3 regions of the Mesorhizobium sp. B2-8-1 genome follow, and region 2 is predicted to be linked to each of the others. Evidence: riboswitches for the same ligand, from Rfam matches in the RefSeq annotation. Region 2 holds a riboswitch; each other region holds the start of a gene.
The links. A riboswitch is a leader RNA that binds a small molecule or an ion and turns the genes downstream of it on or off. The one in region 2 is predicted to bind cobalamin.

Region 1 (5,078 bases), on a different contig from region 2:
TCCATGGCGCAATTCTCGAAGGCGATGCGCACGCCCTTGTCGGCCGCGCGTTTGGCCAATTCGCCCCAGACTTCGCGGTAGCGCGGCAGGCTGTCGGTCAGCGGCTTGCCGCGGATGCGGCCGGTAAAACCGCTGACCAGATTGGTGCCGAACAGATGCGCGCTGTCGATCACCGTTTCCCAGGCCTTGAGCACGCCGCGGTCGGTGTCGCCGCTCTCGAGTGGATTGCCGAACACGCCGATCGAGCTGACGCTGACATCGGCATCGCCGATCGCGTCGCGGATCTCGCCGGCGAGCCGCCCCAGGTCCTTGCCGCCCAGCGTCTGCCAGAAGAAGGGCTGGACGCTCTCGAAACCGAGCGGCAGGATCTGCCTGACATAGGCGGCCAGGTCTTCGAGATTGGCCCGCACCATGGTGCCGATCCTGATGTCGAGAAGCGGGTCCGCCATGGTCATCCTTCCTGCCTGGGGATTTCGATCCGGCGTCCGGTCTCGGCGCTTTCGATCGCCGCGAAAACCATGGCCAGGCTCTTGATATTGTCGGCGCCGCGCGTCTCCGGCTCGGTGCCGGTTTCCACGGCGCGGACGAAATCTTCCATGACGCCGAGATGCCCGCCGATGCGGTCGGCAGGGTCGAGCGGCGGCACCGCTACCGGCACGACCTTGTCGAGCAGGCCTTCGCGTTCCGGCAGCACGGCTTCGGCCTTCAACTCGTCATGACCATCCCAGGTCAGGCTGCCGCGTTCGCCGACGATGCGCCAACTGCCTTCCCAACTGGTGCGGAAACCGTCGGCGCACCAACTGCCGCGATAGGTGAACATCTTGCCCTGGCCGAGCTCGAAGGTGGCGCTTGCCGACGATCCCTGCCGGTACCAGGAATTGGCCGGCTCCCATTCCCGGCAATACACTTCGGTCGGCTCGCCATCGACCATGTAGCGGGCGGCGTCGAATGTATGGATCGCCATGTCGAGCAGCAGCACATGGCGCATGCCTTCGCGGAAACCGCCGAAATGCGGCGCAATGAAAAAATCGGCATGGATGCTGGTCGCAGCGCCGATGGCGCCGGAGCCGAGGAAGCGCCGGATGCGCCGGACGTTGGCGACGTAGCGGCGGTTCTGCACCACGGCATGGATGCGCCGGGCGCGCCGCGCATCGTCGATGATGGCGCGCGCATTGTCCGGGCTGTCGGCCAGCGGCTTTTCCGTCAACAGATGACAGCCATGGGCAAAGGCCGAATTCGCCACGGCGCGACGGGCGGCAGGCACGACCACGTCGAACACCGCATCGGGTCTGGTCTGGGAGAGAACGACGTCGAGATCGGTCCCGATCGCGACCCCGGCGAGGTCGTATTCGCGTGCCCGCTGGCGCGCCCTGTCGGCGTCGAGGTCGACGAGACCGACGATCTTGACGGCAGGGGATTGGCTGATGGCCTCGAGCCAGGTTTTGCTCATGGCTCCGCACCCGACCAGGACGACGTGCATCATCCAGCGCTCCTCCGGCCAACCCCTCCTGGCTGGCACCCACGGCAGTCCGTAAATGACTTCCGTAAACGTTTACGATGACACACCCGATGGCATATATTGTCAATCGGATTTGTACCGTCGGCTCTGAAACGCCTTGGCCGCACGACCGGCTGGTGCTAGCCAGAAGCAGGAGGGGGAGGTCTTGGCGTCCAGCATTCACGATCTTGCGCGGCACCTGAACATTTCGATCGGTACAGTCTCGCGCGCGCTTAACGGGCGCGCCGACGTGAACGCCGAGACACGCCAGCGCGTGCTCGAGGCGGCCCGGAAGCTCAATTATTCACCGAACCACTCGGGCAGGAACCTACGCCGCGGCACCACCCATGCCGTGGCTTTCATGCTGCAGCCGCATCCGGGCGACCAGCAGTATGGCGAGCCGTTCTTCATTCCGTTCCTCACCGGACTGCAAGCGACATTGGCCGAGTGCGGGCTGGACCTGATCATCGTCATGGGCGCGCCGGCGGATTATCAACAGGAGCGGCTGCGCCGCGTCGTCGAGACGCGTCGTGCCGATGCCGTCGTACTGGCCTGGACGCGGCGCGAGGACGATCGCATCGACTATCTGAGCAAGGCCGGCTTTCCCTTCGCGACGCTCGGCCGAAGCCGGTCCGGCGACGACAGCTATCCCTCTCTGGATCTGGATTTCGAGAAGGCGGGCGCCGATGCGGTCGACCGGCTGGTTGCGCGTGGCCACCGCCGCATCGCCGCCATCCGGCCGTCGCTTGACCTGAATTTCGGTTATCTGTTTCTGGAGGGTTATTGCAAGGCGCTGCGGCGGCACGGCATCGAAGTCGATCCCGGCCTGATTGTGGACGGTTTTATCAACGAAGCCGGTGGCTACGCGGTGACACCGCAAGTCATGCGGTCGAAGGATCCGCCGACCGCGATTATCTTCAACAACGACTCGATGGCGCTCGGCGGCTGCAAAGCGCTCGCCGAAATGGGGATCAAGCCCGGGCAGGATGTCGCGGTGATCGTCATCGTCGACACGCCGCTCTGCCGTTATTTCTCGCCGGCGCTGACCGGCTTTCGTCCGAGCCTTGACCCGATGGGGCGGCGGCTCGGCGAAATCCTGCTCGCCTCGCTCCCGGCTTTCGCCGGCGCGAAAGGGCCAGAGATCATTCGCGAGGTCTGGCCGCTGGAACTGGTGGCGCGCGATAGTGATTGACCACACGTTTGTATCGTTATAACAGAACATGCATCGACCTTGCCTCGACGCTGCCTGCATCCTAGGCTGCGACTCGTGATGGTCCCCGCGCCGCAAGGCGAGGGGTGAAAAGGGAACATGGTGAGGCCCGATTTTCGGGTCGAAGCCATGGCTGCCCCCGCAACTGTAAGCGGCTAGCAAAATCCGAGAAGCCACTGGCCGGCAAGGCTGGGAAGGCAGGATGGCGCAACGACCCGCGAGCCAGGAGACCTGCCATCTGCATGGGTTGACCGGACGGGGTGTGCCGGGAGGAGACGCGGGGTTCGGTCTTGTCGACCGGTTCAAGCCAGCTTCCTTCCGTCGCCATTTTTGAAAGTGACGGAAGTTGGACGGCTCCATCGATCGCATTCACTGCATTCCCATGCATCGCATCATCGTGTGCACGCTTTGCCGCGATATCGCCACCGAGGTGAATTCAGGCCAGCGTCCGGCAGGATTGGCAAGCAAGACGCTGGCCCGTATTCCGGCAGGCCCTGCAAGGAATTGCCCATGACCGCGCCGCTTCTCGAGGCCCGCGACCTGGCCGCGGCGGCGGATGGCCTGCATCTGGTGCATCCGGTCAGCCTTTCGGTGGCGGCGGGCGACCGTCTCGCCATCATCGGTCCCAACGGCGCCGGCAAGACGACATTGCTGCGCATGCTGTCGGGCATGCTGCGGCCGAGTTCGGGCGAAGTGAAGCTCACCGGGCGCCTGCTGGACAGGATTTCGACCGCCGAGCGGGCGCTGCACATCGCCGTCGTCGGCCAGACCGATCAACCGGATCCACGGCTGGCGGTGATCGATTATGTCGAGCTCGGCCGGGTTCCGCATACCGGCCGCAGGCACAGGAGCGAGGAACGCGACATTGTCGTCGAGGCGCTGCGCCGGACCGGGCTGTTGCCGCTGCTTGGCCGCACCATCGGCTCGCTGTCGGGCGGCGAGCGCCAGCGCGCCCAGCTTGCCCGCGCCATCGCACAGGAGCCGAAGATCCTGTTCCTCGACGAGCCGACCAACCATCTCGACCCGCGGGCGCGCAGCGAGTTGCTCGAACTGGTTGCAGGCCTCGGCATGACCGTGATCGCGGTGCTGCACGATCTGGCGCTGGTGACGCCTTTCGCCACCAGGGTCGCGGTGATGAGCCATGGCCGGTTGCATGTGCTGGCGCCGCCACGCGAAGCACTCACCCAGCAGCTGATCCGCGAGATCTTCGGTATCGACGTCTTTAGGTTGCGCCACCCGACGGAGGACCGCGAGCTGACGGTGTTCGAGGTTCCGAACCGTGCCGCGCCATCTTCGTGATCGAAGCCATTTCCGGCAGATCCTGTTCAACAAGGAGCAACATCCGTGAAACGCCTTGCCGTGTCTCTTGCCTTCTCCCTGCTCGGCTCTACGGCCTTCGCCTTTCCGGTGACGGTCGACAGCTGCGGCAAGCCGCTGACCTTCGACGCGCCTCCAAAGCGCGCCGTCATTCACGATCTCAACATGGCCGAGATGGCCTTCGCACTGAAGCTGCAGCCGTCGATCGTCGGCCTGACCGGCATCACTGGATGGTACAAGGTCACTCCCGAATTCAAGGCCGAACAGAGCTCGATCCCCGAACTGGCGCCCAAATATCCGACGCTGGAAAACCTGGTCGCTGTCGAGCCCGACTTCTTCTTCGCCGGCTGGTATTACGGCATGAAGCCGGGCGGCGAGGTGACGCCCGATACGCTGGCGCCACACGGCATCAAGACCCTGGTGCTGACGGAAAGCTGCGTCCATCTCGACAAGAACCGGCCTGCCGCTTCGATGGACCTGCTCTATGGCGATGTCGAGAAGCTGGGCAAGATCTTCGGCAAGGAGGCCGAAGCGGATAAGCTCGTCTCCGGCTGGAAGGCGCAGCTCGCCGAAATCACGGCCAAGGTCGGCGACCGCAGGGGAACGCGCGTCTTCCTCTATGATTCCGGCGAGGACAAGCCGTTCACATCAGGCAAGTTCGCCATTCCCAACGCCATGATTTCCGCGGCAGGCGGCGACAACATCATGGCCGACATGGACACCAGCTGGGGCAACACGGATTGGGAGACGGTGGCCTCGCGCAATCCGCAATTCCTCATCCTGCTCGACTATCAGGATGGCGGCGGCTACCGGAAGCTGCTCGATTTCCTGAAAGCGCATCCGGCAATGAAGGAGACAGACGCGGTCAAGAACGAACGCTTCGTGGCGCTTCGCTATGCCGAACTGACACCCGGACCGGCCAACATCGAAGCGATCGGCAAGATCGCCAGGGCGATGCATCCGGAAGCATTTTAACCGGGAAGATGACTTTGCGGCACAAGGCATTCGTATTGGCCATGATGGCGGCCGCGTTGGCTATGGCCGCGCTCGCGC
Region 2 (5,078 bases):
TCGATCGCAGGGCTCGAGGAGATCACCTCGGGCGAGCTCAGAATAGCCGGCGAGGTGGTCAACGACGTGCCGCCGTCGAAACGCGGCATCGCCATGGTGTTCCAGTCCTACGCGCTCTATCCGCATATGACGGTCTACGACAACATGGCGTTTTCGATGAAGATCGGCAAGGAAAGCAAGGCCGAGATAGACAAGCGCGTGCGCCAGGCGGCAGAGATCCTGCAGCTGACCAACTATCTCGACCGCCTCCCCAAGGCGATGTCGGGCGGCCAGCGCCAGCGCGTGGCCATCGGCCGCGCCATCGTGCGCAACCCGAAGGTGTTCCTGTTCGACGAACCGCTGTCGAACCTCGACGCCGCGCTGCGCGTCGCCACCCGCATCGAGATCGCCAAGCTCAAGGAATCGATGCCCAACACCACCATGATCTATGTCACCCACGACCAGGTCGAGGCGATGACGCTGGCCGACCGCATCGTGGTGCTGAAGGAGGGCCATATCGAGCAGGTCGGCACGCCGATGGAACTCTACAAGAAACCCGGCAATCTGTTCGTTGCCCAGTTCATCGGCTCGCCGGCCATGAACATCCTGCCGGCGACCATCGACAAATCGGGCAATCCGACCGTCATCAGTCATGTCGGCGGCCGCAAGGCTACGGTGCCGATCGCGACGCCGGCCTCGGCCAAGGGCGCGTCGGTGAGCTTCGGCGTGCGGCCGGAGGACCTGACGATCGCCGGCGGCACGGACTATCTGTTCGAAGGAACGGTGGATTATGTCGAGCAGCTCGGCGAGGTGCAACTCGTCTATGTCGACATCGGCCGCGCCGACCTGCCGCTGGTGACCAAGCTGCCGGGCAATGTCGAGGTCAAGCGCGGGGCGACACTGCGGCTGAGCGCCGACGCCGGAGACCTTCATATCTTCGACGCGGATGGACGATCCTTCGCGCTGCACGAGACGGAAGCGAAAGCGGCCTGAGAGCAGGCCATGAATTAATTGCCGGTCACGCAAGAACAGGAGCGGCGGGCAAAGCCCGCCACTCCTGTTTGGTGTCAGCTTCGGCTGTTAGTGGCCGAAGAGATTCCGGTCACTGCCCTGAGGGGCGGACTTGTGTACATCGCCCGACGAATTGAGCAGCTTGTAGACGGGCGAGCCGCTGTCGCGGATCGAAGCCGTGTGCGCATTGTCGACCGAGGTGACGGCAGGCTGATTGGCGCCATTGGAGCCATAGTTGTCGCTGCTGGCGAAAGCGCTGCCCGAAACGGCCAGGACGGCGGCGGCAGCAAGGATGATCTTTTTCATTTCAAGTCTCCTGAATTCTCAAATTCCACCGCAAAGGCGGGCTTGCCCGCCATCTGCTGCAGGATCGGCTGTTAGTTGTTGCCGAAGAGGTTATGGTCGGCACCCTGAACAGGTGCCTGGGCAGCCGGAGCCGACGTCTTGGTCGAAGCGGTGTATGAGCTGTCGGTCGAAGTGGCCGCGGGCTGGTTGGCGCCATTGGAGCCATAGTTGTCGCTGCCAGCAAAAGCGCTGCCCGAAACCGCCAGAACGGCGGCGGCAGCAAGGATGATCTTCTTCATTTCAAGTCTCCTGAATTTTCGAATTTCGCCAGGACGGCGGAAGGCCCGCCGTCAACTGGAGATCAGCTGTTAGTTGTTGCCGAAGAGGTTGCGATCGGCACCCTGAACAGGCGCTTGGGCAGACGGCGCCGACTTCTGGACCGAAGCCGTGTGCGCGTTGTCGACCGAGGTGACAGCAGGTTGGTTGGCGCCATTGGAGCCATAGTTGTCGCTGCCGGCGAAAGCGCTGCCCGACACGGCCAGGACGGCGGCGGCAGCAAGAACGATCTTCTTCATTTCAAGTCTCCTGAATTCTCAAATTTCGCCAGAACGGCGGAAGGCCCGCCGTCAACTGGAGAGCGGCTGTTAGTTGTTGCCGAAGAGGTTGCGATCGGCACCCTGGACAGGCGTCTGGGCAGCCGGTTCCGACTTCTTGGTCGAAGCGGTGTACGAGCTGTCGACGGCGGTGGCCGCAGGGGCATTCGAACCATAATGGTCGCTACTAGCGAAGGCGCTGCCGGAAACAGCCAGAAGGGCGGCGGCAGTGAGAATGATCTTTTTCATTTTTTGATACTCCAGTATTTTTCCGTCCGTCTAGCGGCGTGTCTTGGGAGGAAATCGCGTCGTTCGGACAGCCCCGATGTGGGAAAGCCATACCGCCATTTCCAATCACGAAGTTTTTCCGTGTGGACCAAGTTTCCACCACTTGAAATTGTGCCAGAGCCTTCAACATTCGTTTTTTTCTGTTTACTATCAGTTGGTTATGCAAACGCGTCGCGCGATCACCAACTGTGTCGAAGGCCCAGTGTTCACACCGTCCTGCACGCATCGTCAACAGAAACGAACCGTTCGGTTCGATTTTAGAGGGCGCTAACAGTCACTTTTCGAAACCGTTAACCTTTTTTGCCTCCGCCACGAGACGGAATCCGAGGCGGCGACCTGAGGCTTTCTGCCCTGCAACGGCGGCCGCGCCGTTTCCAATGCGTGTCGCGCGGCATGGATGCGATGTCGTTTTCATGCCGACGACAAGCCGGCGATCATGGTTAGATCCTGCCATCTCAGGTGCCGCCGCGTGACGACGAGGCGGAGAATTGGGAAGCCGGTCAGAATCCGGCGCTGCCCCCGCAACGGTGGTGGAGTTCAGGTCGCAACGGGAGACCACTGGGCGGAGGCCTGGGAAGGTGTCGCGACAGTCCGCAAGGGCAGCTCCAGAGCCCGGAAACCAGCCCGAGATGTTTGACTCGACTGATCGCGGCGGGCGGTCAAGAGGCGGATGGTGCATGTCCGGCGCAAGCCGGCGCGCGGCTTGATCCTTCCTCTCTCCCCTCCGTTCAGTCCTTCGATGCGAGGACAGGACTTCAATGCGAGGACAGAACATGGATGCGCGCAACGACATGCTGAAACGGCTGCAAGGCCGCAGGGACGGCTTCTCGCTCGAGCAGCCCTTCTATACCGATGCCGACTACTTCAAGCTCGACATGGAGCTGATCTGGTACCGCGACTGGCTGTTCATCGGCCATGATTGCGAACTGCCCCGGCCCGGCAGCTTCATCACCGTGCAGATCGGCGACTATCCTGTGGTGCTGGTGCGTGACCAGAAGGGCAACATCAACGCCTTCCACAATTCTTGCCGCCATCGCGGCAGCCGCGTCTGCAACACAGACAAGGGCACGGCGGCGAAGCTCGTCTGCCCCTACCATCAGTGGACCTATGAACTGGACGGCAGGCTGCTGTTCGCCAGGCAGATGGCCGAGGGTTTCGACAAGAGCCAGTTCGGCCTGAAGCCGGTCGCCTGCGAAAGCATCGGCGGCTACATCTTCATTTGCCTCGCCGACGAGCCGGCGGATTTTGCGCCGATGCGGACGATGATCGAACCCTATTTGGCGCCGCACCGGCTGCGCGAAGCAAAGGTCGCCTTCGAGAGCACCATCGTCGAGAAGGGCAATTGGAAGCTGGTCTGGGAAAACAACCGCGAATGCTATCATTGCGCCGGCAACCATCCGGAGCTCTGCAAGACCTTCCCGGAGGCGCCGACCGTGACTGGCGTGCAAGACGCCGACAGCGACCCGGAGATGCTGGTGCACTGGGCCAAGTGCGAGGCGGCAGGCCTGCCGAGCAGGTTCCGCATCGACCCGGCCGGACAGTACCGTGCCACCCGCGCGCCGCTGCTGCGCGATGCCGTCAGTTATACGATGACGGGAAAACGCGCGGTCAAGAAGAACCTGTCCGACGGCGTTGGCACCGACCGCATCGGCTCCTTGCTGCTCTATCACTATCCGACGACCTGGAACCACATCCTCGGCGACCACGCCGTCACGTTCCGCGTGCTGCCGATCAGCGCCACCGAGACTGCGGTGACGACCAAATGGCTGGTTCACAAGGACGCGGTCGAGGGCGTCGACTACGACCTCGCCGAACTCACCCATGTCTGGACCGAGACCAACGGCCAGGATCGTCGCATCGTCGAGGAAAACGCCTTCGGCATCCTGTCGCCGGCCTATGAACCCGGCCCCTATTCCGAACTGCACGAAGGCGGCGTCATCCAGTTCGTCGACTGGTACGCGCGTTTCATCGGTCCGCGCCTCGCCGAAGACGGCCGGCCGGCCCTGCGCAGCGTTGCTTGAGAGGTGAGGGATGAATGCGATGACGGATCTCGGCCTCTATCGCCATCTCGATCAGATGGCGCCCTGGAACGACAGGCTCCAGGTGCTGGAAGTGATCGGCGTGAGCGACGAGGCGCCTGATGTAAAGACTTTCACCTTCCGCTCCGACAACCAGACCTGGTTCCGCTACAAGCCGGGCCAGTTCGTGACGCTGGAACTGCCGACAGCGGATCGGTTGCTGATGCGCACCTACACGCTGTCGTCTTCGCCTTCACGGCCATTCTCGATCGCGGTGACGGTGAAGGCGCAGGCCGGCAGCACCGGCACACGCTGGATGTTCGACCATTTGAGGCCTGGTTCGCACGTCAAGGCGTATGGGCCGGCCGGAGACTTTTCGCTGCACAGCCACCCGGCGGCCAAATATCTGTTCATCTCGGCCGGCTCCGGCGTGACGCCGATGATGTCGATGCTGCGCTGGCTGAATGACTGCGCGCCATGGACCGATGTCGGCTTCGTCAACTGCGCACGCCGCCCCGAAGAGATCATCTTCCGCAAGGAGCTGGAATTGCTCGGCAGCCGCATGCCCGGCCTGTCGCTCGGTTTCATGATCGAGGAGCGGTCGAGCCGGGAAGGCTGGTTCGGCCATATGGGCCGCATCGACGCCATCCGGCTGCCGCTTCTGGCGCCCGATTTCCGAGAGCGCGAAATCTTCTGCTGCGGCCCCGACCCCTTCATGCGTGCCGTGCGCGGCATGCTCGAAGCCGCCGGCTTCGACATGGCGAGATACCATCAGGAGAGCTTTGCAGCGCCGCTGGTGGAGGAAATCCCGGCGCCGTTCGCCTCGCCGACTGGAGACGGCGCAGCCATTCCTGTCGAAGCCGCGACGCCGATCCGGTTCTCGATTTCGGATGTCGATGCCGCA
Region 3 (5,078 bases), on a different contig from region 2:
GCAGGCGATCCTCGATCTGCCGGTGCCGTCAGCCGAGGACGCGCATCGGGAATTGCTGCGGATATCCGCCCGCGCTCATGGCGTCGCGACAGCAAGCGACCTGCGCGACTATTTCCGCCTGTCGCCGGCCGACATGAAGGGCCGGCTGGAGGAGCTGGTTGAAACAGGCGAGCTGGTGCCGGTGCGTGTCGAGGGCTGGAACAAACCGGCTTACCTCCATAAGGAGGCCCGTATTCCACGAAAAATCGAGGCCCGCGCCTTGCTGGCGCCGTTCGATCCGGTCGTTTTCGAGCGCTCGCGCACGGAGCGGCTGTTCGATTTCCACTACCGCATAGAAATCTACACCCCTGCCGAAAAACGGCAATACGGCTATTACGTCCTGCCGTTCCTGCTCGGCGACAGGATCGTGGCGCGCGTCGACCTCAAGGCCGACCGGCCGGCCAGCGTGCTACGCGTCCACGCGGCCTATGCCGAGCCCGGCGCGCCGCCTGAAACCGCCGCGCAACTCTTCCAGGAATTGACGCAGATGCAGGGCTGGCTCGGCCTCGAACGGATCGAGGTTACGCCCGCCGGCGACCTTGGGCAGCCGCTCGCCGACATTGCCGTGTCGTAGACGCGCGTTGACACCGCCGCCTGCAAGAGCCTAAATCCATTCCAGACGGTCTCCTCTCGGCAAAGGGAGGAGCCAAGAGGGAATGCGGTGCGAAATCTCGATTTCAAATCCGCGGCTGTCCCCGCAACTGTAAGCGACGAGCCAAGGCCGAAAACCACTGGGACGGTCCCGGGAAGGCGGCACGAAGGCGATGACCCGCGAGCCAGGAGACCTGCCGTCTGAGACATAAGAATCCGATCGCCCGGCGGGTTTTCCGGGCAAGGAGCCCGATTTGGAACGCGACAGCAGTTTCCCGGCTGAAACAGCGGACATTTTGTCTGGCGATAGCGACTTGTCTGGCGATAGCGACGCCTTGGCCGGCGTCACTGTCATCATCTGCGCTTCCTGCCGCGACGAGACCGGTTCCGATGCCCATCCCCGCGCCGGCGAAGTTTTGGCTCAAGATACGCGCCAAGCCGCAACGGCCGACAATGTCCGTGTCCGCACCGTCGAATGCCTCGGCAACTGCAAGCGCCGTCTCAGTGCCGCGATTCTTCGCGACGGCTGCTGGAGTTATGTCTTCGGCGACCTGAACATCGCCAGCGGCGCCGATCTCGTGACCGGCGCGAAACTCTTCGCCGCTTCGACCAACGGCCTCATTCCGTGGCGTGGTCGCCCGGATTCCCTCAAGCGCGGCCTCGTCGCCCGCATTCCTCCCCTCGACATGCTGAAGGACTGATCATGACCGCCGCAGTTTCCGCCGCCACTCTCTCCCGCGTCCCCTGTACCGTGGTCACCGGCTTCCTGGGTGCCGGCAAGACCACGCTGGTCCGCCATCTCCTGGAGAACGCGGGCGGCAAGCGGATCGCCATCATCGTCAACGAATTCGGCGACATCGGAATCGACGGCGAGATCCTCAAGGGCTGCGGCATCGACACCTGCCCGGAGGAAAACATCGTCGAACTGGCCAATGGCTGCATCTGCTGCACCGTCGCCGACGATTTCGTCCCGGCGCTCGACCAGATCCTGTCGCTGACGCCGAAGGTCGACCACATCCTGATCGAGACCTCAGGCTTGGCTCTGCCCAAGCCGCTGGTCCAGGCCTTCCAGTGGCCGACAGTGAAGAGCCGGGTGACAGTCGACGGCGTAATCGCCGTGGTCGACGGTCCGGCATTGGCCGAGGGGCGCGTCGCCAACGACATGGACGCCCTGCAGGCGCAACGCGCGCAGGACCAGACACTGGACCACGACGACCCCGTCGAGGAGGTGTTCGAGGACCAGATCGCCTGCGCCGACCTCATCATCCTGTCGAAGAGCGACCTGATGGATGCCGCAGGTTCGGCTCGCGCCAACGCCATCATTGGCGAACACTCCGCCCGCGCCGTGAAGGTCGTGCCGACGGCTCATGGCAAGGTCGATCCGTCCGTGCTGCTCGGGCTAGGCCTCGCCGTCGAGGACGACATCGAGAACCGCAAGTCCCATCATGACGGCGCCTTCGACCACGAGCACGACGACTTCGATACGTTCATCGTCGACATCCCCTCGATCGCCAACCCGGACGACCTGGCAAAGCGCGTCGCGACCGCCGCCGAACAGGAGAACGTGCTGCGGGTGAAAGGCTTCGTCGAGGTCGGCGGCAAGCCGATGCGGCTTTTGCTCCAGGCCGTTGGTCCGCGCGTCAATCATTATTATGACCGCGCCTGGACGGCTGACGACGACCGCCGCTCGCGCCTGGTCGTCATCGGCCTCAAGGGGCTGAACCGCCCGGCGATCGAGCATATCCTCGCCGGCTGAGGCAACACCGACCGCGATGCACATCCTCACCACCACATCCGCCTCGCTCGACGATCTCGCCGAGCCGGTCGATCTGCGGCAGACGCCGGCGGAAATGGTGGCGCTGTCCTTCACGGACAGCGACCTGGCCGGACTGGCAGCGGCCTGGAAAGGCGACGCCGATCGGCTGCCCACGATGCGGCTGGCCGCGCTGCGCGACCTGCGCCACCCCATGTCCGTCGACCTCTGGATCGACAGCGTCGCCCGTCACGCCAAAGTCATTCTGGTGCGTATTCTCGGCGGTTACGAGTGGTGGCGCTACGGCTGCGACCAGTTGGCCGTGGTTGCCCGTGAGCGTGGCATAAAGCTGGCACTACTTCCCGGTGAAAGCCACGACGAGGATATCAGGCTGATCGAAGCCTCGACGCTGCCGCGCGAGGAACTGGACGGGCTGCTCAATTATTTCCGCCAGGGCGGCCCGGCCAATATGAGCGCGCTGGTGCGCAGGCTGGCGCGGTTGGCGGGGTCTGATCGCGAGATTGCCGAGCCGGTAAGCGTGCCGAAAGCCGGGTTTTATGAGCCGGGGCGCGGAGTCGTGGAGAAGCCGGACTTATCGAATGTTGACGATCCTTCACACCCCCCTCTGTCCGGCAGGACATCTCCTCTGCAAGGGGGGAGATCGGCTGTCATCAAGGCCGGCTCCTCTTCTGTCCCCTTGGACAGGGATTTATCTCGACCATCCGCGATAGGCGAAATCGTCGATGAAAGAGCAATCTCCCCCCTTGCGGGGGAGATGTCCGGTAGGACAGAGGGGGGTGTGACGGAACTCGACGCCGGCAACGTCAACCCACCCGTGATTCCCATCCTCTTCTACCGCTCGATGCTGCTCGCCGCCGATGTCGCGCCCATCGACGCGCTTTTCGAGGCGCTACGGCAGCGCGGCATGCTGCCGGTGCCGATCTTCGTCTCCAGCCTGAAAGACCCGGAATCTCTGGCTTTTGTTGAAACCGCGATTGCCCAGCTCAAGCCCGCCGCCATCATCACTGCGACCGCGTTCGCGTCCGGCGCCGAACCCGGCGTCGAGACCCTGTTCGACCGCGCCGGCGTGCCGGTCTTCCAGGTGATCGTCGCCACCACCCGCCGCGACGTATGGGAGAAGAACCAGCGCGGGCTTGCGCCCGCCGACCTCGCCATGCATGTCGTGCTGCCCGAACTGGACGGCCGCATCCTGGCCGGCGCCGTTTCGTTCAAGGGCGAGAGCGAGACCGACCCGGCGCTCGGCCACCGCGCCTTTGCCAACCGGCCGGAACCCGATCGCGTCGAACAGGTGGCGGACCGGGTCGCGGCCTTCATCAGCCTTCGGGAAACGCCCCGCGCGGAACGCAAGCTCGCCATTCTGATCCCTGATTATCCGAGCGCTCCCGGCCGCACCGGCTATGCGGTCGGGTTGGATGTGCCATCGAGCGTGCTGGCGATGCTGCACGACCTCCAGGAACAGGGCTATGTAGTTGAGGGAATTCCCCAAACGTCGCGTGCGTTGCTGGATTTGCTGGAGCGCAGCAAGGCTGGGTTGGAGTTGGATGAGTACCTTGCCTTCTCAACGGAATTGCCGGGCGCAGCAATTGCTGCCGTAGAAGCAGCTTGGGGCAAAGCCGAAGGCGAGACAGGTTTGCGCGAGGCACCCCCCTCTGTCCTGCCGGACATCTTCCCCGCAAGGGGGGAGATTACGCCGTCATCTCTGTCTTCGCCAATCTCCAACGTTGCAAGAGTAGCTCCAGCGTCGAAACTGCCAATCTCCCCCCTTGCGGGGGAGATGTCCGGCAGGACAGAGGGGGGTGTTCAAGCGCTGCCCGCCGCCAAATTCCCCTTCCGCGCCGCGACCTTCGGCAACATCACCGTGGCGCTGGCTCCAGACCGCGGCCGCTCGGCCGACCGCCGCGCCGACTATCACGACCCGACGCTGCCGCCGCGCCATGCGTTGCTCGCCTTCGGCCTGTGGCTGCGCAAATTGCTCGGCGTCCATGCGCTCATCCATGTTGGCGCGCATGGCACGCTGGAATGGCTGCCGGGCAAGACGGTTGCGCTTTCGCAAAACTGCTTCCCCGAGATCGTCACCGGTCCCCTGCCCGTCATCTATCCCTTTATCGTCTCCAATCCCGGCGAGGCGGCGCAGGCGAAGCGGCGGATCGCCGCCGTCACGCTCGGCCATCTGCCGCCGCCGCTCACCGGCGCCGGATTGGACAAGAACCAGCACAGGCTCGAACGGCTGGTCGACGAATACGCCCAGGCTGACGGTCTCGACCGCCGCCGCCGCGACCGTCTGGCCAGTCTGATCGTCGAAACCGCGCAGACGACGGGCCTCGCCGCGGAGGCCGGCGTTGCCCGCACCGACGCGCCGGACGAGGCCCTGCGCCGCATCGATGCCTGGCTCTGCGACCTGAAGGATTTCGCTATCAAGGATGGGCTGCATGTCTACGGCCGCGCGCCCGACGAAGAGCCCGACCTTATGCGCCGGCAAAGCGCCAAGGCCGAAAAGGCCGCCCTTCTTGCCGCGCTCGACGGTCGTCATGTCACCGCGGGCCCGGCCGGCGCGCCCGCGCGCGGGCGTTCCGACGTTCTGCCCACCGGCCGCAACCTGTTCACGTCGGACCCGCGCGCCATGCCGACGCCGACGGCTTACGACATCGGCAAGGCTGCCGCCGAGGAAGTGGTG

Region 1: it holds a riboswitch for cobalamin, as region 2 does, so the genes downstream of both, FJ428_RS25970 (ABC transporter ATP-binding protein) here and FJ428_RS29025 (aromatic ring-hydroxylating dioxygenase subunit alpha) in region 2, are expected to answer to the same signal.
Region 3: it holds a riboswitch for cobalamin, as region 2 does, so the genes downstream of both, FJ428_RS17800 (DUF1636 family protein) here and FJ428_RS29025 (aromatic ring-hydroxylating dioxygenase subunit alpha) in region 2, are expected to answer to the same signal.

The regions. Positions count from the first base shown of each region.
Region 1 is NZ_VFTX01000012.1:42,570-47,647, forward strand. Features, by position in the region: gene FJ428_RS25955 (sugar phosphate isomerase/epimerase) at 1-449, opposite strand, end outside; gene FJ428_RS25960 (Gfo/Idh/MocA family oxidoreductase) at 452-1,483, opposite strand; gene FJ428_RS25965 (LacI family DNA-binding transcriptional regulator) at 1,665-2,690, shown strand; cobalamin riboswitch at 2,753-2,962, shown strand; gene FJ428_RS25970 (ABC transporter ATP-binding protein) at 3,219-4,007, shown strand; gene FJ428_RS25975 (ABC transporter substrate-binding protein) at 4,053-5,000, shown strand; gene FJ428_RS25980 (iron ABC transporter permease) at 5,009-5,078, shown strand, end outside.
Region 2 is NZ_VFTX01000016.1:7,806-12,883, reverse strand. Features, by position in the region: gene ugpC (sn-glycerol-3-phosphate ABC transporter ATP-binding protein UgpC) at 1-972, shown strand, start outside; gene FJ428_RS29045 (DUF680 domain-containing protein) at 1,060-1,296, opposite strand; gene FJ428_RS29040 (DUF680 domain-containing protein) at 1,368-1,574, opposite strand; gene FJ428_RS29035 (DUF680 domain-containing protein) at 1,644-1,850, opposite strand; gene FJ428_RS29030 (DUF680 domain-containing protein) at 1,920-2,117, opposite strand; cobalamin riboswitch at 2,597-2,799, shown strand; gene FJ428_RS29025 (aromatic ring-hydroxylating dioxygenase subunit alpha) at 2,930-4,177, shown strand; gene FJ428_RS29020 (hybrid-cluster NAD(P)-dependent oxidoreductase) at 4,197-5,078, shown strand, end outside.
Region 3 is NZ_VFTX01000006.1:215,684-220,761, reverse strand. Features, by position in the region: gene FJ428_RS17805 (winged helix-turn-helix domain-containing protein) at 1-613, shown strand, start outside; cobalamin riboswitch at 643-847, shown strand; gene FJ428_RS17800 (DUF1636 family protein) at 885-1,331, shown strand; gene cobW (cobalamin biosynthesis protein CobW) at 1,334-2,386, shown strand; gene FJ428_RS17790 (cobaltochelatase subunit CobN) at 2,403-5,078, shown strand, end outside.